DNA from 3 places in the Moritella sp. 24 genome. Region 3 is predicted to be linked to each of the others. Evidence: predicted binding sites of a transcription regulator. Region 3 holds the regulator's gene; each other region holds the start of a gene.

Region 1 (8,423 bases), 780 kb from region 3:
CTGCAGTGATTTCTATATTTCTTGAAAATTTGGCAAGTTGTTCACCGGTATCGTTTATTAGTGTTAACTTTACTTTATATGTCGCTGTATCTGTAAATTGATACTGAGTCGATTGTTCCGGGTAAAGTGAGGTTATTTCCCCTTCGGTCTCTAAACTTATTGACCAGTCAAATATTAGATTATCTGCGGACTGAACGATATCATTTTCAGTATAGATAGCTGTAAATTTATAAACCGGAGAGGCAATGTCGTAAGGTTCAGCTGAGAATGTAACCGCATAATTAATATCTATTTGTTCATCTTTATTATCAAATACGTCTTCAGAACCACAGGCTGTGAGGTTTGATAATAGTGCTATGAGTAGTAGTTTCTTCATTGTATATCTTCCATGAATTGAGATTTAAAGTAACAGATCCATCTTAGTTACTCAGCTTGGAAGCACACTATCATTATTATTGATTATAAAAAGTACCAATTTTATTTTAGTACACAACCCTTCGTAATCTAACAGAATTGTTTTTATATCGATGATTGAGGTGATTTTTAATTGATGATTCTCAAGATTCATTCTTTAGACTGGTGATTACCTATTAGGTAGTGGTTATTAGGCATTGAAATTAGTTGATGTCTTACATAAATTTAAGATATGAGAAGTTATTAAATTTGAGATTAAGCTCTCAATTCAAATTTGATAACATTAATTTAACAAACTGCACTAAATTGGAATTAATCATGTGACTCTTGCACCAAATAAGTGCTTCTTTGATGTATGTAATCGCTGTGTTACGTGTAAGTATATGAATTTATTTGTTTTAAATTGTTGGCACGGAGGTTGAATTAAGTTTAATCATATAGTTATTCAATATACTCAGGCAAGGAGCTATTTATGAAGCTAATAAGCGCAATCATTAAACCATTTAAACTCGATGATGTTCGTGAAGCAGTCGCAGATATCGGTGTTGAAGGATTAACAGTTACTGAAGTAAAAGGCTTTGGTCGTCAGAAGGGACATACCGAATTATATCGCGGTGCAGAATATCAAGTTGATTTCTTACCTAAAGTTAAGTTAGAAATTGCAACGCAGAGCGAAAATGTTGATCGCCTCATTGAAGCTATTAATAGTGCTGCTTATACCGGGAAAATTGGTGATGGTAAGATTTTTGTTTACGATTTAAAACAAGTTGTGCGTATTCGTACGGGCGAAATGGACTCAGAAGCAATTTAAGGGAAATAAATTATGCAAGAGCTAACAACTACAGTTACTGAGTTGCGTTTCGCACTCGATACTTTTTATTTTTTAATGTCAGGTGTACTTGTCATGTGGATGGCAGCTGGTTTTGCTATGCTAGAAGCAGGTCTGGTTCGATCTAAAAATACAACTGAAATTCTAACGAAAAACGTCGTGCTTTATTCAATCGCATGTATCATGTTTTTATTAGTTGGTTACAATATCATGTATGTGGATAACGCAGAAGGCGGTATCATCCCATCATTTGGTTCTTTAATTGGTACACAATCTGAAGGCGCTGATCATTCATTAGAATCAGATTTCTTCTTCCAGGTAGTATTTGTTGCGACTGCAATGTCTATTGTATCTGGTGCGGTTGCTGAACGTATGAAATTATGGGCTTTCCTTGCTTTCACTGTTGTTTTAACAGGTGTTATTTATCCGATTGAAGGTTATTGGACTTGGGGTGGTGGTTTCTTATCTGAAGCTGGTTTCTCTGATTTCGCGGGTTCGGGTATTGTTCACATGGCCGGTGCAGCTGCTGCATTAGCTGCGGTACTTTTACTGGGTGCTCGTAAGGGTAAATATGGTAAAAATGGTGAGATTTATCCAATTCCAGGTTCAAATATGCCATTAGCAACATTAGGTGCATTTATCTTATGGATGGGTTGGTTTGGCTTTAATGGTGGTTCACAGCTGTTATTATCAGATGCTGAAAATGCAACGGCTGTTGGTCAAATTTTCCTAAATACAAACGCAGCAGCAGCTGCAGGTGCTGTTGCCGCATTACTTATCACTAAAATTATGTGGGGTAAAGCAGACTTAACAATGGTGCTTAATGGCGCGTTAGCTGGTCTGGTAACGATTACTGCTGACCCGCTTAGCCCTGCACCGGCATTTGCAACATTATTAGGTGGTTTAGGCGGTGTATTAGTTGTGTTCAGTATCGTTGCATTGGATAAAGCTAAAATCGATGATCCAGTAGGTGCTATCTCTGTTCATGGTGTGTGTGGTCTATTTGGTCTAATGGTTGTTCCATTTAGTAATGGCGATGCAACATTTGGTGCTCAGTTATATGGTGCAGCTATTATCTTTGCATGGGTATTTGCGGCAAGTATCTTAGTGTGGGCTGTATTGAAAGCAACAATGGGCATTCGTGTTAGTGAAGAAGAAGAGATCACTGGTATGGATATGGCTGATTGTGGTATTGATGCTTACCCTGAGTTTGTATCAGTTAAATAAATATATTTCACATTAGTGATTAAATAATAAAAGCTCAGCATTTGCTGAGCTTTTTGTTTGTTTCTACAAAATATAAATAATATGAAATTGGTGTAGCGATATTACGACGCTACTCTATTAGAAACCAATTTCTAGCTATGATATTATTTACTCAGTTTCCTCATTAGAATTTTAATCTTTCATGTTACTTATTATCGATAATTACGATAGTTTTACGTTTAATTTATTTCAATATTTCTCAGAACTTGGCCAAGAGGTTATCGTTAAACGTAATGACGACATTTCACTGGAGCAAATATCTGCACTTTCACCTGATTACCTAGTTATTTCACCTGGACCTTGCACGCCAAACGATGCCGGTATTTCACTATCTGTTATCGAACAATTTTCAGGGAAAATACCAATTTTAGGTGTTTGCCTTGGTCATCAGTCGATTGCGCAAGTATTTGGGGCAAATGTGGTAAAAGCTAAAAAAGTGATGCACGGTAAAACATCTCAAATACAGCATGTAGGTAAAGGCGTTTTTTCTGGATTAAATAACCCTTTAACAGTGACGCGCTATCATTCTTTAATTGTTGAAGCTCCAACATTAAATGACGAGTTTGAAATTACAGCTTGGACGGAAGATTGTAATGGTGAATTTGAGGAAATCATGGCATTCAAGCATAAGTCTCTTGCGCTAGAAGGTGTACAGTTCCATCCTGAGAGTATTTTAACCGAGCAAGGGAAAGATTTATTAAATAATTTTCTCCTAGGAAATTAACCCTATTTCAAAAATTACTAACGTTTCTGCTACGTTATTACATATAGGACTTGACCTGTGACTTATTATTTATAATTATTGAATATATATTCATCAGGGTGATGGGTTGATATATTTAGATATTGATATTTATTAAGAGGGAAGGGATATGGCCAATAACGTAACAGGTGTTACTCGGGAAGATTTTGATAATGTAATGGTTCCGAACTACGCACCAGCAGCAATGATCCCTGTTCGAGGTCAAGGCTCACGAGTTTGGGATCAAGATGATAAAGAATACATTGATTTTGCTGCAGGTATTGCTGTTAGCTGTTTAGGTCATTGTTACCCTCCTTTAGTTGATACTCTGCAAAAACAAAGTCAAAAATTATGGCACGTGAGTAATTTACTGACAAATGAGCCTGCATTAAGGCTTGCGACAAAACTGGTTAATTCAACTTTTGCTGATAAGGTTTTTTTTGCAAACTCAGGTGCCGAAGCAAATGAAGCTGCACTAAAATTAGCGCGTCGTTATGCATTAAATAAATTTGGTGAAGGTAAAGATCAGATTATCGCGTTTAACAAGGGCTTCCATGGCCGTACATTCTTTACTGTGACGGTAGGCGGACAAGCGACCTACTCTGACGGTTTTGGTCCTAAGCCTGGTGCTATTGAACACATCGATTTTAATGACCTTAGCGCATTTGAAGCATTAATTAGCGATAAAACATGTGCAGTAATGATGGAACCTTTACAGGGGGAGGGAGGGATTAACTCTTCTAACCAACAGTTCTTAATTGCTGTTCGTGCTCTGTGTGATAAATATAATGCGCTGTTAATATTTGATGAAGTACAGACTGGCGTGGGGCGTACGGGGAGTTTTTATGCTTATCAGCATACCGATATCAAGCCAGATATTTTAACGTCAGCGAAAGGCCTCGGTGCCGGTTTCCCTATTGCCGCGATGTTAACGACAACGGATATTGCAAATAGTTTTAGTGTTGGTACACATGGTAGTACGTATGGTGGTAATCCACTTGCTTGCAGTATTGCTGAAGTTGTTGTTGATACTGTTAATGACCATGCTTTCTTAGCTGGGGTTAAGGCTAAATCAATCATATTCAGAAATGCATTAGGGCAGCTTAATGAGCAATATGCTATTTTCTCGGATATCCGTGGTGAAGGTTTACTGTTAGGTGCTGAGCTAACTGAAAAATATCAAGGTCAGGCCATTACGATTATGAATAAGGCGGCTGAAGAAGGGTTGCTAATATTAGTGGCTGGCGCGAATGTATTACGTTTTACACCTGCTTTAAATATTCCTGAAGAAGATATTTCTGCTGGTATGGAAAAACTTAATCTTGCTATCAAAAAGTGGCTATCAGTTTAATTCCAGTATGATTTTAAATCGCGTGCTATAAGGCGAATTAACTCTGTAAATAGCGCCATTGGTTTTGATGTTGTGGTTTATTCAATACGGGTTATCGTATATTAGTCGGACTATTGAGAGCGCTGAAGCTTGGGTTGACTAATATTATAGCCTGAGTACGCCTATAACATACCTTGTTAGGCTTTATAGTGATTTAATGTTGATATATGTGTCGGTAATATAATATCTGTGTGGCGGTGTTTATATAGAGCGATAAACGAAAACGACGTCTGATTTGTTTATCACATATCAGACGTCGTTTTATTATCTTAGTAAACGAGTTGGATTAGCGAGTGCCAAATACAACAATCGTTTTACCGTGAGCTGAAATAAGCTCTTGCTCTTCAAGCATCTTCAAAATACGGCCAACAGTTTCACGTGAACAACCAACGATTTGACCGATTTCTTGACGAGTAATTTTAATTTGCATACCGTCTGGGTGAGTCATTGCATCAGGTTGTTTCGCTAAACTTAATAATGTTTGTGCAATACGACCAGTTACGTCTAGGAATGCTAGATCGCCAACTTTCTGGCTTGTAGTTTGTAGACGTTCAGCCATTTGTCCTGATAGACGCATTAGAATTTCAGGATTAACTTGGATTAACTGACGGAATTTCTTATATGAAATTTCAGCTACTTCACATGGTGATTTAGCTCGGATCCATGCGCTACGAACAGGTTCTTCAGTGTCTTCAAATAGGCCTAGTTCACCCATGAAGTCACCTTGATTTAGATAAGAAAGGATCATCTCCTTACCTTCTTCATCTTTAATAAGAACTGCCACAGAACCTTTCACGATAAAATATAAAGTTTCCGCTTTTTCTCCAGCATGGATCAGCGTACTTTTTGAAGGGTACTTATGAATATGGCAGTGAGATAAAAACCATTCTAAAGTCGGGTCAGATTGTGGCTTGCCGATAACAACCATGGGTATTCCTCTGTAAGTTATTATAATCGCAATTTATGTCCGTGTTGCGATATTTTAATTTTATTATTATTACTGACTTGATAGCATAAGAGACAATAACACTAATAAGCAAGAACTGAGTTGATTTCTGCTCAATATTAACGTGAATATATCATTTTTTGATTATTGACTTGCTGTTTATTTGTGACTTTTAACTATATTTGGGATATGAGACGGTATTTAATTACCTTAGTGGCATTAAATATTGTCTAATGCCTTCGAATTAGACATTAACTAGGTGTTTTATGAAAGCAAATGTGAAGTGGATCGAAGAAATGCAACTGATGGGTACATCAGAAACTGGTCATGGCATCCTTATGGATGGTAATCGTGATGGTATTGCTGCAAGTCCAATGGAAGTTGTGCTGATGGGAATGGGCGCATGTAGCTCTATTGATGTTGTCGATATTTTAAAAACGGGACGTCAAAACATCTTAGGTTGTGAAGTTAATTTGACGAGTGAACGTGCCGCTGAAGCACCGCGTGTTTTCACTAAAATTAATGCACATTTTATTGTTTCTGGTACAGACCTGAATGAGAAAAAAGTAAAGCGTGCGGTTGAACTATCGATGGAAAAATATTGCTCTGTAGCTAAGATGCTAGAGAAAGCGGCGGAAATAACGTCAAGCTATGAAGTTGTAGCAAAATAATTTACTTTGCTGATTAATTATTAACGGTGAGCTGATCCTGTATGCTTATCGTTAATTTATTTTTTAAACATATTACATTTTTGTAATATGACTAGCTGAAAATCTAGACAATAGCGTTATAGATATTCCAATATTATCCAACTCATACATTAATCTTTAATTTTCTTATTGTTTACAGTCGTTTATGTTTTTATGTGTTAGCATGCGAATAAATTATTTCGTTATGTTATTGAGGCTGTAATGTACCGTCGTTATCCTGTTATCTTCCATATTAGCTTATGTATTGCATTTAGTTTTATAGTACTTGCACTGGCTGCATTAGGGTATTTATCAATGCTGCGTGGGGATATGTTGGCAGAAAGAAAATCACGTTTGGTGAGTATTATTGATAAAACAGAAGCGATTTTTCAGCGCTATGATCTGTATTATCAGTCAGGAGTCCTGTCACTCGAAGATGCACAAGAGCAAGCATTACAACGTCTTTCTTTTTTAGATGGTAATTATATTTTTGTTTTTGATAATGATTACACTTTATTAGCCTCTTTAGGCGGTGTAGATGATTCAAACGCTAATGTTAAAATGCTACAAGATTCCAATGGTAATTTCACTTATCAAACAATACATGAGCAAGCAAAAAAACTAAAAAATGGCACTTTTGTCAGCTATTGTTTTCCCCTTTTCATTGGTGGTAAAGCCGTGCGTAAAATCTCTTATAGTAAACATTTTTCTAGTTGGGGTTGGACCTATGGCGCAGGTGTGTATATTGATGATATTGATTCGGTCATTAGCGATACATTGATTTCGTTTGATGAATTAGTCGTTTAATAAACACGAAAATAAAACAATATTTGGATGTAAGGCTTCATCTCGATATAATTCAGCGTAAAATACTAAATCTGTCGAATAATTCATATGATTAGAATTATTTATCGATAATGATTATCTATACTCTTCGCGGGTATTTATTTTAGGCTAAGCTATGCAATCAATTTCAAAAAAAACGCTGCTGCTCACATTGAGCTATTTTGTTCTCTGGTGCAGCGGACCGTTATTACTACAAACACAAGGTAACTGGTGGGGACTGCCTGTCTGGTTCTGGTTTTCTTGTTTGTTTGCACCCTTATTACTTATTTTCCTTCTTATTTTAATGATTAAATCTACTTATCATGACTAATCTTATTCCTATTTTTATCTATCTTATTATTAGCCTACTGATCACTCGTTGGTGGAGTAGTCGACAATCGAAGCAAGCGGGTGCCCTGTATCAAGACAAAGCTAAACGCTTTTTTATTGGTGGACGTTTTCTTAATGGTCCGTTATTGGCGTTGACCTTAGTTGCTACTTATACCAGTGCAAGTTCCTTTATTGGCGGTCCCGGTGCTGCTTATAAAATTGGCTTAGGTTGGGTGTGGCTTGCGTTGATTCAAGTGCCTGTTGCGATGTTAACACTGGGTGTATTAGGCCCTAAGTTATTAGCACAACGTAAAGCGGAACACGCGACACTCATCGAATGGTTGGATGCGCGTTATCAAAATAATTGGTTGACCAAATTAGCGTTGGTGAGCCTTGTTGTTGGCTTTATTGCGATGATCTCGGTGCAATTTATTGGCGGTGCTCGTTTATTCTCTGGTGTTAGTGGGATCAGTTATGAGCTTGGATTGGGATTATTTGTTATCACAGTGCTGGCTTATACACTTACTGGTGGATTTAGAGCCGTGGTGATCACCGATGCGTTCCAAGGTATTTTGATGATCGTCGGTGTACTGGTTATCTTTTTCACTTTATTGTCGCAAGGCGGTCTAACGGCGCTTATGGCTGATGTCAGCGCACAGTCTCCAACATTGTTAAGCCCACAAGGTAATAACGGTCAGCTTGGTTGGCCGATGATGTTGTCTTTTTGGATGCTTATTTGTTTTGGTACCTTAGGTTTACCACATACAGTAGTACGCTTGCTTGCGGTAAAAGACACTAATGCGTTAAAGCGAGGAATGATTTGGGGAACAATTATTAGTTTCTTAATGACCCTTATCCCACATCTAACGGGTGTATTAGGTCGTGCTTTATATCCTGATTTAACTGTACCTGATGAGATCATGCCTACGTTAATTACAGGACTATTTAATCCATTTTGGGCGGGCGTATTACTGGCTGCACCAATTGCAGCG
Region 2 (8,423 bases), 250 kb from region 3:
AATTCGACATTCCACAGTCTTCATAATTAGACTGTGAACGCGATATCTTTAACTTGTTGACTCCCCTATCGGGAATCTTGATGACTGACCATTAATACTTTAACTCAAGGTCAAAGCAATAACATAATGATTCAGTTTCTTGCCTAAGCAAGTGGAACGTATTATACATGACCTCTTGCCATTAGCAAGAAAAAGATCGATATAACTGATTTTATCAGCACATCAATTTTATTAAATCATAAGGTATTGAATCATCATCAATGTTGATGCTCATTGCCTTTAATCGTTCCTAAATTTGAGTCCATATTATATAGATAGTCAGGATTAAGTTCAAGTTTCTTTAAGGCCATAATTAAACATAAAAAAAGCACCCTTTATAAGGGTGCTTTAAATGACTCAACGAGCGATTAAGATGCCAGTTGTTCCGCTTTCAGGTTAATCGTTTGACTAACAGCGCTTAATTTAAATTCTAATGCAACTTCATCACAAGCATGTTGCCTTGGACACATGTCGCAGTCTTTCAGTACTTTTTCTGGCAGCATCGATTTACTCGTTGCGTTAAAACCGAGCTTCATGAAGAACTCAGGCACTCGCGTTAACACAAATACTTTTTTAATGGCCATCTGCTCTGCTTTACGCAGCATATACTCGACAACGGCTTTACCTTGTCCGCCGCCTTGATAACCCGGCTCAATACCGAGTGAACGAATCTCAGCCAGACCTGTATCATACACATAAATAGATGCACAGCCTGTCACTTGGTGATGCTTCTCTGTTACAGCAAAAGTACCCACAGCTTTGGCTAAGTCTGAACGATTACGTGGTAAGTTTTCACCTATATTAGCCCAGTAATTTACCATACGCTCAATATCATCGAGATCGGTTAAACGCGCGGAACGGATGCTAATACCTGAAGTATCACGTTCTTCTAAACGTTTTTCTGCATTCGTTAAGGCAAATTCGACTTGGATTGGCGATACCCCACCCTGCGCTTTACGTTTCGCTAATGTTTCATCGAGTGATAAGTGATGATAAACGTCATCTTCAATGAGGGCATCAAACGCTTTAAATTCCGCTAAGGTTAGTTCTTCTAGTGGTACACCTTTTGCGATAGCAGCTACGACAGCTTCACCAACAATATGGTGAGAATCACGGAAAGGAACACCTTTTGCAACAAGGTAATCGGCTAATTCGGTCGCATTTGAGTAACCACCAAGCGCAGCTTCTTTTGTTCTCTCTTCATTGATTTTCATACCGACGAGAGACATAGCCGCCATCTCTAGGCAATCGCTCCAAGTATCAAGCGCATCAAAGAGGCCTTCTTTATCTTCCTGCATGTCTTTATTATAAGCTAGCGGTAGTGCTTTCAATGTCATTAACATTGCGCTTAACGAACCAAACACACGACCCGTTTTGCCACGGATAAGCTCTAATGCATCTGGATTCTTTTTCTGTGGCATCAAAGATGAACCTGACGTTACGGCATCTGCTAGCTCAATAAAGTTTGATTCACCCGAGTTATAGAAAATTAAATCTTCAGCCAGACGTGATAAATGGATCATTGACATACTTGCCGTACTCATCAACTCCATCACATGGTCACGATCAGATACAGAATCTAAACTGTTTAATGTGGCACTGGCAAAACCTAATGAATGTGCTAATTCCGTTCTATCCATTGGATAAGCAGTACCCGCAAGTGCACCTGAGCCTAAAGGGCAAGTATCAAGACGTTTTAAACAATCAGTTAGACGACTAAAATCACGTTCAAGCATTTCGACATACGCTAAACACCAATGTGAAAATGTCACTGGCTGCGCACGTTGTAAATGCGTATAACCAGGTAACACAGTGTGCTGATGCTCACGTGCAAGTGATACAAGTTGTTGCTGGGTTTTGTCCAGTTGCATTAACAACTGCGCACCCTGCTGTTTACACCAAAGTTTTAAATCTGTTGCAACTTGATCATTACGACTACGACCGGTATGTAGCTTTTTGCCTAAATCCCCTACTTTCGCAATTAACTGTGTTTCCACCCAACTGTGAATGTCTTCTGCATTACTTTGTAAGATCTGCTCAGGATTTTCAAGTACAGCTAACTTAAGGTCATTTAATGCTGCCTCAATAGCAACTTGCTCTTCTTGCGTTAAGATGCCCACGCCAACTAACGCTTTTGACCATGCCACAGAACCCGTGATGTCTTGTTCAGCTAAACGATAGTCAAACCGCAGTGAATCATTAAATGTTTTGAATCTTGCATCAGCTGCTTGACTGAATCTACCGCCCCATAGTGCCATGGTTACATCCTTATTCTTTCTATATTTTTATATTGGAAGTACATATATTCGAAGTAGAGGGTGTATCCGCACCCTCAAATAGCGTTACTTAGTTGCTAAAGCTTTAATACGGCTAGACAACGAATATAAGCGGATGAAACCTTCCGCATGACTTTGGTCATAAACATTATCATCACCAAATGTAGCAAACTCTTCACTATAAAGACTGTTTGGTGATTTTTTCTGTACTGCTTGTACCGAACCTTTATACATCTTAACGATTACTTCACCGTTCATCTCTTCTGCTAATGTACCAGCAGCGGCAAGCAATGATGCACATAGTGGTGTAAACCAACGACCGTCATAAACAAGATGAGAAAATTCAGCAGCAACAGTTTGCTTCCATTTACGCGTCGTTTTATCTAACACTAACTCTTCGATACCACGTAATGCTTCAACCATTACCGTTCCACCTGGAGTTTCGTAACAACCACGTGATTTCATACCTACTAAACGGTTTTCTACAATATCAACACGACCTACACCATGTGCAGCGGCTTTTTCGTTTAGATACATCAACGTTTGGTAAGGAGACATTGCTTCACCGTTAACTGCAGTGATCTCACCTTTAACAACTGATAATGTCAAAAATTCAGGTTCATTTGGTGCGTCGATTGGATCGACAGTCATAGTCCAAACTTGTTTTGTTGGTTGGTTCCACGGATCTTCTAACTCGCCACCTTCATGAGAAATGTGCCAAGCATTTGCGTCACGACTATAAATTTTAGTCGCAGATGCAGCCGTTGGAATATCACGCTCAGCTAAGTATTCAAGTAGCGATTCACGACTTGTTAAGTCCCAGATACGCCAAGGTGCAATAACCGTTAGCTCTGGAGCAAGGGCTGCAAAGCAAGATTCAAAACGAATTTGATCATTACCTTTACCTGTACAACCATGACAAAGTGCATCAGCACCAACTTTACGCGCCACTTCAACTTGCGCTTTCGCAATGATTGGACGTGCCATCGATGTACCTAATAGATAAGTACCTTCATAAACAGCGCCTGTTTTAAGCGTTGGGTAAATGTAGTTAGCAACAAGCTCATCTTTAAGATCAACCACGTAACACTCAGATGCACCTGACGCTAATGCTTTGGCTTCAATACCTTCCAGCTCTTCAGCACCCTGACCTACATCGGCAACAAACGCAACAATTTCGCAATTGTCATAGTTTTCTTGTAACCAAGGTAAAATAACTGAAGTATCTAGACCTCCAGAATACGCTACTACTACTTTCTTAACTGTTTGTGTCATTTTCATTTTCCTTAATATGTTACTTCAGCAATGTCAGTAAAACTGCATTTTGGGCATGCATTCTATTTTCGGCTTGATCAAAGATCAGCGACTGTTCGCCATCCATCACTTCCGATGTTATCTCTAACTCACGATGAGCCGGCTGACAATGCAATACATGTTTGATTCCTGTGCGTATCAACAACTCTTGGTTAATCTGATACGGCATGTATTTTTCTTTTACTTGAGCCAATGGCGTATCATCACCCATTGATACCCAAGTATCACCATAAATAACATCATAATCAACTATGTCATCAAGGTTATCTGTTACATTTATCTTACCACCACTTATTTCAGCTAACTCCATAGCCTGCTTAACAATTTGAGCGTCAGGACTACAACCTCTTGGAGATACAGCGGTGACTTCTGCGCCTAAGATAGCGCCAGTCAGCATAAGTGAATGAGTCACGTTATTACCTTCACCAACGTAAGCTAATTTTACTTTCGAAACATCTTCATAGTGTTCCGAAATCGTTAAGAAATCAGCTAATGCCTGACAAGGATGGTATAAATCACATAAAGAGTTAACGACTGGCACTGAACCATGTTCAACTAAACCTTCAAGGGTCTTATGGTTCATCACACGAGCAACGATAGCGTCAGCCCAACGTGAAATGTTCGCAGCAAAGTCCTTTACCGTTTCACGTTCACCAATCGCACCGTTTTGTGAATCAAGGTAAACCGCATGCCCACCTAACTTATGAATACCAATATCAAATGTTACGCGTGTTCGTAGTGACTGTTTTTCATAAATGGTAACGATACTTTTACCCGCTAAAGCCTGTGAATAATCCGCTGGATTTGCTTTCACTTTTTTAGCCAGTGCTAATAAGTCAAGGATCTGTTGTTTACTTAAATCTTTAACTGATAATAAATTTTCCATGATCGAACTCCGTTAACTGATCAATATTAGCTAGAAACTTTCGTTCCCTCTACTTCACCATTTAATAATGCCACTAACCGCTCTGGCACTTTCCAACTCGCTAATTTAATATCGCGATTTAGGGATGCTGCTGCTTTTAATGCCGCTTTCACTTTCACTTCCATACCGCCATTAATCACACCCGCAGAAATAAGTTCATTAGCATAACTGCTATTCATTTCTGGAATTAACTGCATGTCAGCATCTAAAATACCAGCTACATCTGACAACATGACAAGATCTGCATCCAATGTCTCACAAATTGCCGTTGCAGCTTGATCCGCATTTACATTTAATAACTGTCCTTGTGCATCAATACCAATAGAACTAATGATAGGTAAGAAGCTACCGTTCAGTAATGCTGTTAATAATGCTGGGTCACCCGCTTCACATTCACCAACAGCACCAAGACCAGCTGTCGATTGTGTGACAGTTGAAATGCCACCATCAGCGAGGCTCAGACCAACAACATTAAAACCAAGCTTTATGCCTTGTGCCATTAATACTTTATTTGCAGTACCCGCTAATGCACCCGTGATATAACCAATGTCACTCTCAGGTGTAATACGTAAACCGTTTTTCTTTTCACTCACAATATTCATCTTTGCTAATAAATCATCAACAAAGCAACCACCGCCATGAACAAGAATAAGTGGACGCGATACTGTTGACTTATAGTCACTCAATGCCGTAAATAATTGTGCTAGCGCCGCTTCGTTTTCAAGTAATGCGCCGCCAAGCTTTAATACTAAAGGTGTTGTCATGTTCATATCCCTATACTAATGACGTTGTCATGGCAAAACCAAAACGGATATTAATACACTGCATTGCTTGTGCTGCTGCGCCCTTTAATAAGTTATCAATCGCAGACACAACAATAAGGTCTTGTCCTTGCTGCTGCCATGCTAAATCACAATACGCAGTTTTCTCTACAGCTTGAATACTTGGCCAGCCACTTGGTAACAACCGCACCATAGGTTGATCTTGATATGCATCTTGATACGCCGCTGTCACTTGTTCAGGTGTTACACCCGCAGCCAGTTTGACGTTAATCGTTGCCAAGATACCACGCTTAAAACAGCCTAAATGAGGTGTAAAGATAACTTCATGACCTAAATGCGTGCTGATTTCTGGTTGATGACGGTGATTGAATACCGCATAAGGTGCATGGCTCACTTCGCAAAATGCTGAACCTAATGCTGCTTTACGACCAGCGCCACTCACGCCACTGACAGCGTTGATAATTGGTTTTTGGTTTTCAGCAATAAGGTTATGTTGTGCAAGCGGCTTTAATGCAGACAATGAGGCAGTTGGGTAACAACCCGGTACCGCAATTAAATTAGCTTCAGCAATATCGGCACTCGCCCATTCAGCCAAACCATACACAGCACTCTTCAATTCTTTATTAAAGCTATGCTTAAATCCGTAATATTGTTCATAAAAAGCAGGGTCATTCACTCTAAATGCACCCGACAAATCAAATACCACAGCATCCTGCGCTAAAAACTCAGCGGCAATGTCATGACTTACTTCATGTGCAGTTGCTAACACGACAATATCAACGTCATGACAAATGTTTTTAATATTACTTGCAGCTAACGGTTCAATCGTTTGATCAACGACACCTAATAAATGACCATATAAAGAAGAAAATGACTTTCCTGCATCTAAACTGTTTTCTGAAACATACAGACCAGATAATTCTAGCTCTGGATGTTTCGTTATGTAATGGGCTAGTTCAGCACCGGTATACCCGGTAGCACCGACTAAAATTGTTTTTAACATGTTTGACTTCCGTGTTTGCTAAATTGTAAAACGATGGGCAATTTAGCCCTTTCCGATTGCACTCACCTAATCAAATTAAGTGACATCAATGCATTTTAAATACTGTCTCGTCGAAACCATGAAAAACGATTCATTATCTAACCCATACGTTGTAAAGTAAGGATGATTCAAGAATAAAACAGATTACATTTTTATGCAACTTTAATGCATAAAAAAACAAGAACTCATTACAGGAACGTAATATGCAACTACCTCAATTTACCGAACTTTATAAATCACTGATCCTGACACCATCAATCAGCTCGCTTGAAAAAGAGTTAGATATTAGTAACAAACCCGTAATTGAGCTACTTGCAGGCTGGTTTGCTGAACTTGGTTTTAGCATTAATATCACTAGCGTACCTGAAACCAATGGTAAATTTAATCTAGTCGCAACCTATGGCCAAGGAGACGGGGGATTATTACTGGCAGGGCACACAGATACAGTCCCTTTTGATGAAGGTTTATGGACCAAAGATCCGTTTCAATTAACCGAAAAAGACAATAAATGGTATGGCTTAGGCACGATTGATATGAAAGGTTTTTTTGCCTTTGTATTAGAAGCGTGTAAAAACATTGATTTAACAAAGTTAGATAAACCGTTACGTATTCTCGCAACTGCGGATGAAGAAACGACAATGGCAGGTGCTAGAGCGATTGCAGCAGCGCAGAGTTTTCGCCCTGACTATGCCGTTATTGGCGAGCCGACAGGTATGGTTCCGGTATTTATGCATAAAGGACATATGTCAGAAGCAATACGAATTACAGGACGTAGTGGCCACTCTTCAGATCCGGCTAACGGCATCAATGCCATTGAAATAATGCATCAAGTAACAGGGCAGTTATTAAAGCTACAGCGTAAATTAAAAGAACAATACGCCTGCGATCACTTTGTTATTCCACAACCAACACTTAATTTTGGTCATGTGCATGGTGGCGATAGCCCAAATCGAATCTGCGGAAGCTGTGAATTACACATCGACATGCGTCCGATTCCAGGTGTCAGCCCCGACGAACTGTTCATGCTATTGAATCAAGCACTGTTACCGATTCTAAAACAATGGCCAGGCGCTGTTGATGTTTATCATCTGCATGAACCCATTCCAGCTTATGCCTGTGATACAGACTCAGCATTAATCAAATTGGCAGAAAAGCTCACAGGCGAAAGCGTTATTCCTGTGAATTACTGTACTGAAGCACCTTTTATTCAACAACTTGGCTGTGACACCATTGTGATGGGCCCCGGAAGTATTAATCAAGCCCATCAACCTGATGAGTATTTAGACCTATCCGAAGTTAAACCCACACAGGAGATTATTCAAAAATTAATAGAGCAAGCATGTAAAAACTAACTGAGAATTATCGATATGTAGTAAAATTACACCTGATATCACAATTAATGGCATTATTTGCACGATTTAATTGACGAATGTCACTAAATATAGTTATTTTACATACATAACGATAATAGTTGTTGCCGTATTACATCACTGAATTAAAGGATTATGTATGTCAGATAAATATGCAGCGTTACGAAGTAATGTCGGCTTATTGGGCCAAGTACTAGGGAATACAATCAAGGATCATCTTGGAGAAGAGTTCTTAGATAAGATTGAAACCATTCGCCAACTAGCTAAATCATCTCGTGCGGGTAGCGATAAAGACCGTGCAGAATTACTCACCGTACTACGTAGTCTCTCTGATGATGAGCTATTACCAGTAGCGCGTGCGTTTAGCCAATTCTTAAATCTTGCAAATATCGCAGAGCAGTTCCACACAACATCACGTAATTGTGCAGAGAACACCTGTGTGCCAGATTCTATCGATGAATTATTTGCCAAGCTAAATAACTCAGAGATCAGCAAAGCAGACGTATTATCTGCAATACAAAATCTAAATATCGATTTAGTACTGACTGCGCATCCGACCGAAATTACACGTCGAACACTGATTCACAAACATGGTGCAATTAATAAATGCCTAAGCCAGTTAGAACTAACTGAACTAAGCAGCAACGAGCGCGATGTATTCATGACGCGTATTGA
Region 3 (8,423 bases):
AGGTAGCTGTAAGCTGTTTGATAATCATAAGGACTACCGTAACCTTGCACTAATAACTCCGCCCATTGTATTTTTGCTGGCAGAAAACCTAGTTTAGCCGACTGTTCAAATAACGGTAATGCACGCTCAGTATCTTGTTGTACAAACTTACCTTGTACGTAATAACGACCAAGCTGCTCTAGCGCGCGAGGTTGCCCTTGTCTTGCAGCTGCTCGCATAAAATAAATGCCTAGCTCTGCGTTCTTATCGACACAAACCCCCCATGCAAGCATATCTCCCCAGAGGAATTGATAGCTCGGTAGTTTCACTAATTCTGCACGGGCTTTAATATCAGCGACAAGCTGGCATGCATCTGCTCGAACGCGTTTTAAATGCGTATTTTTTGCAATCAATTGATTCAGTTCATCATCCGTATACAGCTCAATGGCACTGGGAAAATCACCAAAGCTTAATGCTGACTTACCTGCATTTTCTGCTGCGACGGCACGTTTACCACTGTCGGTAATACGTTGCTCTTTTTCACCCACAGGCTTACTTGAGATAGTTTTATTATCATTTGTCTCAGCACTTGCACTGTTCACAATAACTAAAGACGCACTCGTTATCGTGACTAACACGGTCATTTTTACATAATAAAAAGTTGCGGCTTTCACGTAATGACAAATTGTCGTTAACTTAGCTGTCGGTGTTATACGCATATCAATCAACCTAAGAGAAAATTTACTGTAATAATAACTATTCTGATAATAACTACTGCCGTAATAGTTATTATATCGACCAATATATCGTTTTCTTAAATAAAAAAACCCAAGTTAAAATAACTTGGGTTTCGATTGTCATCATGATTAACCAAATAGGTTAAGCGCCATGATTAACCAGCAACGAACTCTTCACCTAACGTGATGTTCGCTTTTAGTTCTTCTAACATAGCATCGCGCGCGTTTGTTTCAAACTCGCTTAACTCACCGTATGCTAGTACTTCTTCAACGCCGTTTTTACCTAGTAATACAGGTTGTGCGAAGAATGTAGCGTGTTCAGAACCGCCATCAACATAAGTACACTCAACGATACCTTCTTCACCTTGTAGTGCGCGAACAAGAGATAGACCGAAACGTGCAGCTGCTTGACCCATAGAAAGTGTCGCAGAACCGCCACCCGCTTTAGCTTCAACAACTTCAGTACCCGCGTTTTGAATACGTGGTGTTAGTGTCGCGATTTCTTCAGCAGTAAATTCAACGCCTTTAACTTGAGAAAGTAGCGGTAAAATTGTTACGCCTGAGTGACCACCGATAACTGGTACTTCAACGTCTGCAAGTGAAATGCCTTTAAGCTCACTAACAAAAGTTTCTGAACGGATAACATCCAGCGTTGTAATACCGAATAGTTTACGTTTGTCGTAAACGCCCGCTTGCTTAAGTACTTCAGCAGCGATTGGCACAGTTGTGTTTACTGGGTTAGTAATAATACCGATACATGCATTTGGGCATACTTCAGCACATTTACCAGCTAGATTCTTGATGATTCCAGCATTGATATTGAATAAATCTGAACGGTCCATACCTGGCTTACGAGCAACACCCGCAGAGATAAGTACCACGTCAGCACCAACAAGTGCATCAGTCGGATCTGTACCAGCAAAACCAGCAATAGTAACGTCTGTAGGGATATGGCTTAAATCAACAGCAACACCCGGTGTAACTGGCGCGATATCATATAGCGACAGATCAGAACCCGCAGGTAGTTGAGTTTTCAAAAGTAGGGCTAAAGCTTGACCGATACCACCAGCAGCACCTAATACAGCAACTTTCATAGACGTCTCCATTATCTTAATTGTTTATGTAGAATACAATATTCACAAATTCCTTTAATCACTGCTACCTTACTGCAACATTGACTGAAAAACAATTAACAACACGGATATGCAGAGTAAATAATGAATTACACATAAGTTTTAATGACGTAGCGTTCTATCTAGAAGATATTTGCTTTCAGATGAAATGATTTAATTTATCCACTGATTCTCAGGATTGCCGTCATTAAAGCTAGCAGCATGAGAATAAGTGAATAAGTCGTATGCGTTAAAATAACGTAGAGAGCGTACTTAAGATTAAGACTGGAACGCGAGCGCTTTCTTCTCTAATTGCTTAAAGATTAATACCAAGATACCGTTCATACCCAAGTAGATAATGCCCGCGGCAGAAAATGCCATTAATGCATCATATGTTTGGCCATTGATCTGATTTGCATAACCCATCACATCCATAATCGTGATTGAGCTTGCTAATGATGTGCCTTTAAGTACCAAAATCACTTCATTAGAATAAGAGGGTAATACGCGACGTATCGCATGTGGCACGATAACCGATAACGTTTGCCCTCGGCTCATCCCCAAGGCTTTACACGCATCCCATTCACCACGAGGTACTGATTCAATCGCACCTTTAAATAACAGTGATGAATAAGCTGCAGTATTAAACGCTAACGCAATAATGGCACAAATTTTAGCTTGGCTAAGGTAGTCCCATAAGAAGCTATTTTTAATCACTTCAAACTGCGACGGTCCGCTGTAAACCAAAAATATTTGTATTAATAAAGGCGTACCAGTAAAAATTAAAATAATACCGCGTGATAATAAGTTTAATCCTGGAATTTTATTTATCATCGCAAGCGTTAAAAACACCGCAATGATAGAACCAAAGAATAAGCTAAAGAAGGTAATTTCAAGCGTGGTGCTCAAACCGTTAAATAATAACCAGAAGTGATCTAATGTCATTTTTCTGCTCCGGTATCAAAACGGTTAATGTGATTATCAAGGTACTTTAGCAACCATTGACTAATCAAAGTAATAATAAGATAAATCACGGCAGCCGCCACTAAGAAGGTAAAGGGCTTATAAGTACTGCCAGATAATAAATCCGCTTGCTTCATTAAGTCTGTCACACCAATTAGCGAGACTAATGCAGTGTCTTTTAATAACACCATCCATTGATTACCTAAACCCGGCAAAGCCAAACGCCATGCTTGCGGTAAGGTTACACGTATAAAGCAACGAACCGGCCCCATTCCAAGCGCTTGTGCTGCTTGCTGCTGACCTTTTGGCACAGATTGAATTGCCGCACGCAATGTTTGCGAAGCATAAGAGGCAAAAATCAATGACAGTGCGACAACACCACTCCAGAAAGGACTGATGTCATAAAACTCATCTGTTAATAAAAACAGAATATGGGTGCCACCGAAAAAGATGAAGAAAACAATCAAGATCTCAGGTAAGCCACGTAATACCGTGACAAACAAGCTAATCGGTTTAGCAATCAGTGGGTTCTTTTGCATTTCAGCAACACAGAACAAAATAGCGAGAACCAAGCCAACCAATAGTGAAGTCAGTGCAAGGCCTAAGGTGATTTTTGTTGCATCCAATAATAATTGAAGCTGCAAAAGATCCATAAAAACTCCGGACGTAAAAACAAAAAGTGCCCCAAGAGGCACTTTTAAATGAATTATCTCGAGACCACAATAACTTGGCTATTGAGCCCTGATACAGCGGAACAAATCAGGTCGAGATTAAACACTGTTATCTCTTATTTAGCAAAGTATTTTGCGTAAATCTTATCGTAAGTACCGTTTGCTTTAATCGTTTGCAAACCTTTGTTCAATTTAGTTAATAACTCAGCATTATCTTTACGTACTGCGATTGCAAAGCCACTACCAAAGTATTTTTCATCCGTTACTGCTTTACCCACAGTTTCGTAGTTACCACCGCTGTGTTTAGTTAACCAATCATGAGCAACAGCTGAGTCAGCAAATACACCGTTAATACGACCATTTTTAAGGTCTAAAAACGCTTTTTGGTATGATGGGAAGTTAAGTAATAATACTTTTTCATCCGCATAGTTATCTGTCATATAAGCTTGGTGAGACGTACCATTTTGTACACCAACCGCTTTACCTGATAAATCAGAAACAACGTTATACTTACCTTTTTTAGCCACTAGCACTGCAGAATTCTCATAATAAATATCAGAGAAATCAACTTGTTTCTTACGTGCTGGTGTTACGTCCATCGCTGCAATAGCTGCATCATAGCGACGGAATTTTAAACTTGGGATCAAACTATCAAATGATTGGTTAGCAAAACTACATTCCGCTTTTAATTCAGTACAAACCGCGCGGGCAATATCAATATCAAAGCCTTGGAATTCATTGTTTTCATCCATCATTTCAAATGGAGGGTACGTTGCTTCAGTTACAAATTTGATTTGTTCTGCGGCTGTTACTTGTGCCGTAGCTGAAGTTAGAATTAATGCAGTGAGTAATTTTTTCATTTGGGTCGTCCTATTCCTAATATTTTTAATAATTTAATGTTTTAAACTATTTGTAAATTAATGCTTTAAGTAATTTGTAAATTGTGGCGTTTGTGGCTGCAGGAAGTGCTCAGCACCACCAAATTCAACAATTTCACCGCGTTCAAGATAGCAAACTTGACTAGCGACTTTACGCGCGAAGTCCACTTCGTGCGTCACAACAACTTGAGTGATACCTGTCATTGAGAGTGATTTAATAATCTCAGCTACTTGATTGGTTACCTCTGGATCTAACGCCGCAGTCGGTTCATCAAATAACAACACTTCAGGTTTCATCATTAAAGCACGTGCAATTGCTACCCGTTGTTGCTGACCACCTGATAACGCTAATGGAAATACATCGGCTTTATCAGCTAGCTGTAATTGCTCAAGGATCTTCATGGCCTCTTCACGAGCTTGTTGTTTTGTTTGCTTTAAAATTTTAACTGGTGCTTCAATTAAGTTATCCATCACAGACATGTGTGGCCATAGGTTGTATTGTTGAAATACCATACCTACTTTCTGTCTTAGCATCTGACTACGCTTAGCTAATTTTTTATCACTAAGTGTGGCAGAAAAATCAAATGTTTCACCTGCGATATTGATAGAACCATTATCAGGTGTATCAAGTAAGTTAAGTACACGCAGTAGCGAACTCTTACCTGCACCACTTGGACCAAGCAGTACTAAGGTCTCGCCTTTTGCACATTTAAGGTCGATGTTTTGTAATACATCAAGTTGACCCCAAGATTTACAGATGTTTTTTAGTTCGATGCTCATAACGATAACTGAATATAATTGCACTAGATGCGAGTATAATAACCGAATAAACTTCAAAATCAACATAAATATTCACTTTAATTCGGTTTTTATGCAAAAACTCCGAATTAACCAAATTAGCTAGATAATTTATACCCTGCTGGTATCATATGAATAATTATTCAGTTCACTGCTAACCTAATTCATTTACTAATTGCATTAATGACTTAGTGACTTACTTTATAAAAAAGCTATAAAATTACTTACAGTTTCATTATAAAGTTACATTGAATTTAAGATTAGCTGCTTGAATTATAGATGAATCAACTGACATGGTAAAAAGTATGAGCGAAAAACAAGATCAGTTAGTAAAAGCATTTAAAGGATTATTGAAAGAAGAACGCCTTGGCTCACAAGGTGATATTGTCGACGCGCTAAAAGACCAAGGTTTTGACAGCGTGAATCAATCTAAAGTATCTCGAATGCTAAGTAAATTTGGTGCAGTACGTACACGCAATGCCAAGGATGAAATGGTTTATTGCTTGCCAGCAGAGTTGGGTGTACCGACGATTAGTAGCCAATTAAAAACATTAGTCTTAGATATTACGCATAACGAAAGTTTGATTGTGATCCAAACCAGCCCAGGCTCGGCACAGTTAATTGCCCGTTTATTAGATTCATTAGGTCGTACAGAAGGTATTCTCGGAACGATTGCAGGTGATGATACTATCTTTATCACACCGACAAGTACCACGATAATTACTGACGTAGATCGTGCAGTAAAAGAGTTATTTGAATATATCTAATCGCGTTCAGAAACGAGTAGCGACGCAATAAATTCAATATGTTTGGCGACATCATTCATGTCACCAAACATATAAACAGAATACCGGTTAATACAAACGACCGGTATTAGTCACGATCAAACAAAATAAGTGCGTGGTCTTCAACCCTCACACTCACAGCATCACCCACTGTCATCGGCTGCTGCATTGATACCGATAATAGCGTATTGCTATCGGTCAACGTAATCGTCGCATTGGTTGTCATGCCTAAGAATTGTTGTTGCGTTATCGTTGCAATTCCCTGCTCTACAGCTGCTAGTTTGAGTTGCTGTGGTCGCAATGCTAATAACTTCTCTTCACCGACAGTAAGCGATAACACCTGACTGCTAGTGATGATACCTAATGCCGTTTCCACACTGTATTCATCAACAACGACTGCATCTAGATAATTAACCTTACCCAAGAAATCAGCCACAAAGCGTGTTGCAGGTTGATTATATAACTCCGTTGGTGTCCCTAATTGCTCAATCTTACCTTGATGGAAGACAGCCAAACGATCAGCAAATGCAAACGCCTCTTCCTTACTGTGCGTAACAAAAATAGCACTCATGTTATGTGACTTAAGTAAGCCTCTCATCTCTTCAATCAAATGATGACGCACTTGGCTATCAATATTAGAGAAAGGTTCATCAAGTAATAACAATTCAGGAGAACATGCTAAGGCACGTGCAATCGCGACACGCTGTTGCTGACCACCTGATAGTTGATGCGGATAACGACCAGCAAACTCGGTTAAATTAACCAAATTAAGTACATAATCGAGCTTTTCTTTTTGCTTAGATTGACTCTGTTTATGCAGGCTAAACAAGATATTGTCAGTCACAGTTAAATGAGGAAATAACGCGTAATCCTGAAAGATCATACCGACATTACGCTTTTCTGGTGCAAGGTTTAACTTAGCATTATCAACCACATTGCCATTAATTTCGATGCTACCTTGTGTTGGTGGTAACAACCCAGCAATCAACTTTAACGTCGTCGTTTTACCACAACCACTCGGACCTAATAAGCAAAGTATTTCATTTTTGCCTAATGTCAGATCAAGTCCAGTAAGAATATCGACACCAGCATAACTACAATGCAGATCTGAAATGGTTAATGCAGAAGAAGAAAGTGTAGTCATCAGTGCTGTTGCTCCAAAGAACGGTTCAAGAAAATAAGTGGAATTAACCCAACTAATACAATAACAATGGCGGCTAATGCGGCTTGTTCTAACATTTCATCAGAGGCAAATTGAAATACATACGTCGCCAATGTTTCATAGTTAAATGGACGGAGCAACAAGGCCGTAGGTAACTCTTTCATTGACTCAATAAATACCAACAAAAACGCTGCTAAGATACCTTTACGTATTAACGGAATATGCACTTTGCGGATCATACTGTTCGGACTGTGCCCTAAGGTACGAGTAACCATGTCTAATGACGGTGATATTTTATCAATACTGCTTTCAACAGAGCCGACTGCAATGGCTGAAAAACGAATAAGATAAGCAAAAATAAGTGCAAATGTGGTGCCAGTAAAGACAAGACCAGGAGTCCAATCCCAAAGCAATTCAGTTAAGTCATTTAAGAGAAAGTCTGCCGAAGTCAGTGGAATAATAATACCAATCGCCAATACGGTACCAGGTAATGCGTAACCCATGGTACTGATACGCGATGGAATCGTCGCGTACTTCGAACCCACTAAACGACGGTATAACCCGAGTAATACAGCACAAACCACAGCTAAACCAGCAACAACAACCGCAAGAATTAAGCTATTTGCACTGTATTGAAAAAACTCTTCAGTCCAAGATTCAGCAAAGTAATGCCATGCATAATTAACGAGAACAACAAACGGTAATAAGAAACCAGCAAATACCAATGCCCAGCACCAAGCCATTGCAAACAACTTAGCGCAACCCGTTAATTGGTAACGCACTTCTTGCTCGTGCAGCATGCTTTTTTGGAATACTTGCTGCTTACGACGTGCAAAGCGTTCTAAACCAACAAATAACAAAATTACCGATAACGTCATGACCGATAATTGTGCCGCAGCAGTTAAACTGCCATGACCAATCCACGTATCATAAACAGCCGTGGTTAAGGTATTTACCGCAAAATAATTAACCGTCGCAAAGTCTGCAACCGTTTCCATGGCAATTAATGATAAACCCACTGCAATAGCAGGACGAGCCAAAGGTAAAGACACTCGAATGCAGCTAGACAATGCAGAGCTACCTAGCATACGGCTTGCTTGAATAAGGCTGGTTGATTGTTCAAGAAATGATGTTCGTGCTAGCAAGTAAAGATAAGGGTATAACACCAAGGCTAGTACTGTGGCAGCACCCGGAATGGTGCGGATATCAAAGAACCAATAGTCACTCGCACTCTCCCACCCAAACAGTCCACGTAAGGCGATTTGAACAGGTCCTGCATAATCAAACATGTCAGTATAAATATAAGCAACGATATAAGCAGGCATTGCCATAGGTAAC

Evidence for each region. The regulator ArgR, encoded in region 3, controls arginine synthesis, uptake and breakdown. The targets are predictions, from matches to a motif close to ANTGAATANNTATTCANT.
Region 1: a site for ArgR is predicted at 3,311-3,328, ahead of HWV00_RS01745 (aspartate aminotransferase family protein). Genes of this name have one in related genera too.
Region 2: a site for ArgR is predicted at 6,522-6,539, ahead of argC (N-acetyl-gamma-glutamyl-phosphate reductase). Genes of this name have one in related genera too.

The regions. Positions count from the first base shown of each region.
Region 1 is NZ_CP056123.1:375,896-384,318, forward strand. It holds gene HWV00_RS01725 (PKD domain-containing protein) at 1-376, opposite strand, end outside; gene glnK (P-II family nitrogen regulator) at 887-1,225, shown strand; gene HWV00_RS01735 (ammonium transporter) at 1,238-2,470, shown strand; gene HWV00_RS01740 (aminodeoxychorismate/anthranilate synthase component II) at 2,652-3,233, shown strand; gene HWV00_RS01745 (aspartate aminotransferase family protein) at 3,382-4,602, shown strand; gene crp (cAMP-activated global transcriptional regulator CRP) at 4,928-5,569, opposite strand; gene HWV00_RS01755 (OsmC family protein) at 5,854-6,258, shown strand; gene HWV00_RS01760 (cache domain-containing protein) at 6,499-7,083, shown strand; gene HWV00_RS01765 (DUF997 family protein) at 7,238-7,432, shown strand; gene panF (sodium/pantothenate symporter) at 7,425-8,423, shown strand, end outside.
Region 2 is NZ_CP056123.1:4,481,759-4,490,181, forward strand. It holds gene argH (argininosuccinate lyase) at 408-2,297, opposite strand; gene HWV00_RS20105 (argininosuccinate synthase) at 2,382-3,590, opposite strand; gene HWV00_RS20110 (ornithine carbamoyltransferase) at 3,610-4,515, opposite strand; gene argB (acetylglutamate kinase) at 4,542-5,318, opposite strand; gene argC (N-acetyl-gamma-glutamyl-phosphate reductase) at 5,329-6,339, opposite strand; gene argE (acetylornithine deacetylase) at 6,582-7,730, shown strand; gene ppc (phosphoenolpyruvate carboxylase) at 7,888-8,423, shown strand, end outside.
Region 3 is NZ_CP056123.1:4,236,280-4,244,702, forward strand. It holds gene HWV00_RS18890 (tetratricopeptide repeat protein) at 1-698, opposite strand, end outside; gene mdh (malate dehydrogenase) at 872-1,810, opposite strand; gene artM (arginine ABC transporter permease ArtM) at 2,108-2,773, opposite strand; gene artQ (arginine ABC transporter permease ArtQ) at 2,770-3,444, opposite strand; gene HWV00_RS18910 (transporter substrate-binding domain-containing protein) at 3,579-4,322, opposite strand; gene artP (arginine ABC transporter ATP-binding protein ArtP) at 4,380-5,120, opposite strand; gene argR (transcriptional regulator ArgR) at 5,444-5,905, shown strand; gene HWV00_RS18925 (ABC transporter ATP-binding protein) at 6,012-7,067, opposite strand; gene HWV00_RS18930 (iron ABC transporter permease) at 7,067-8,423, opposite strand, start outside.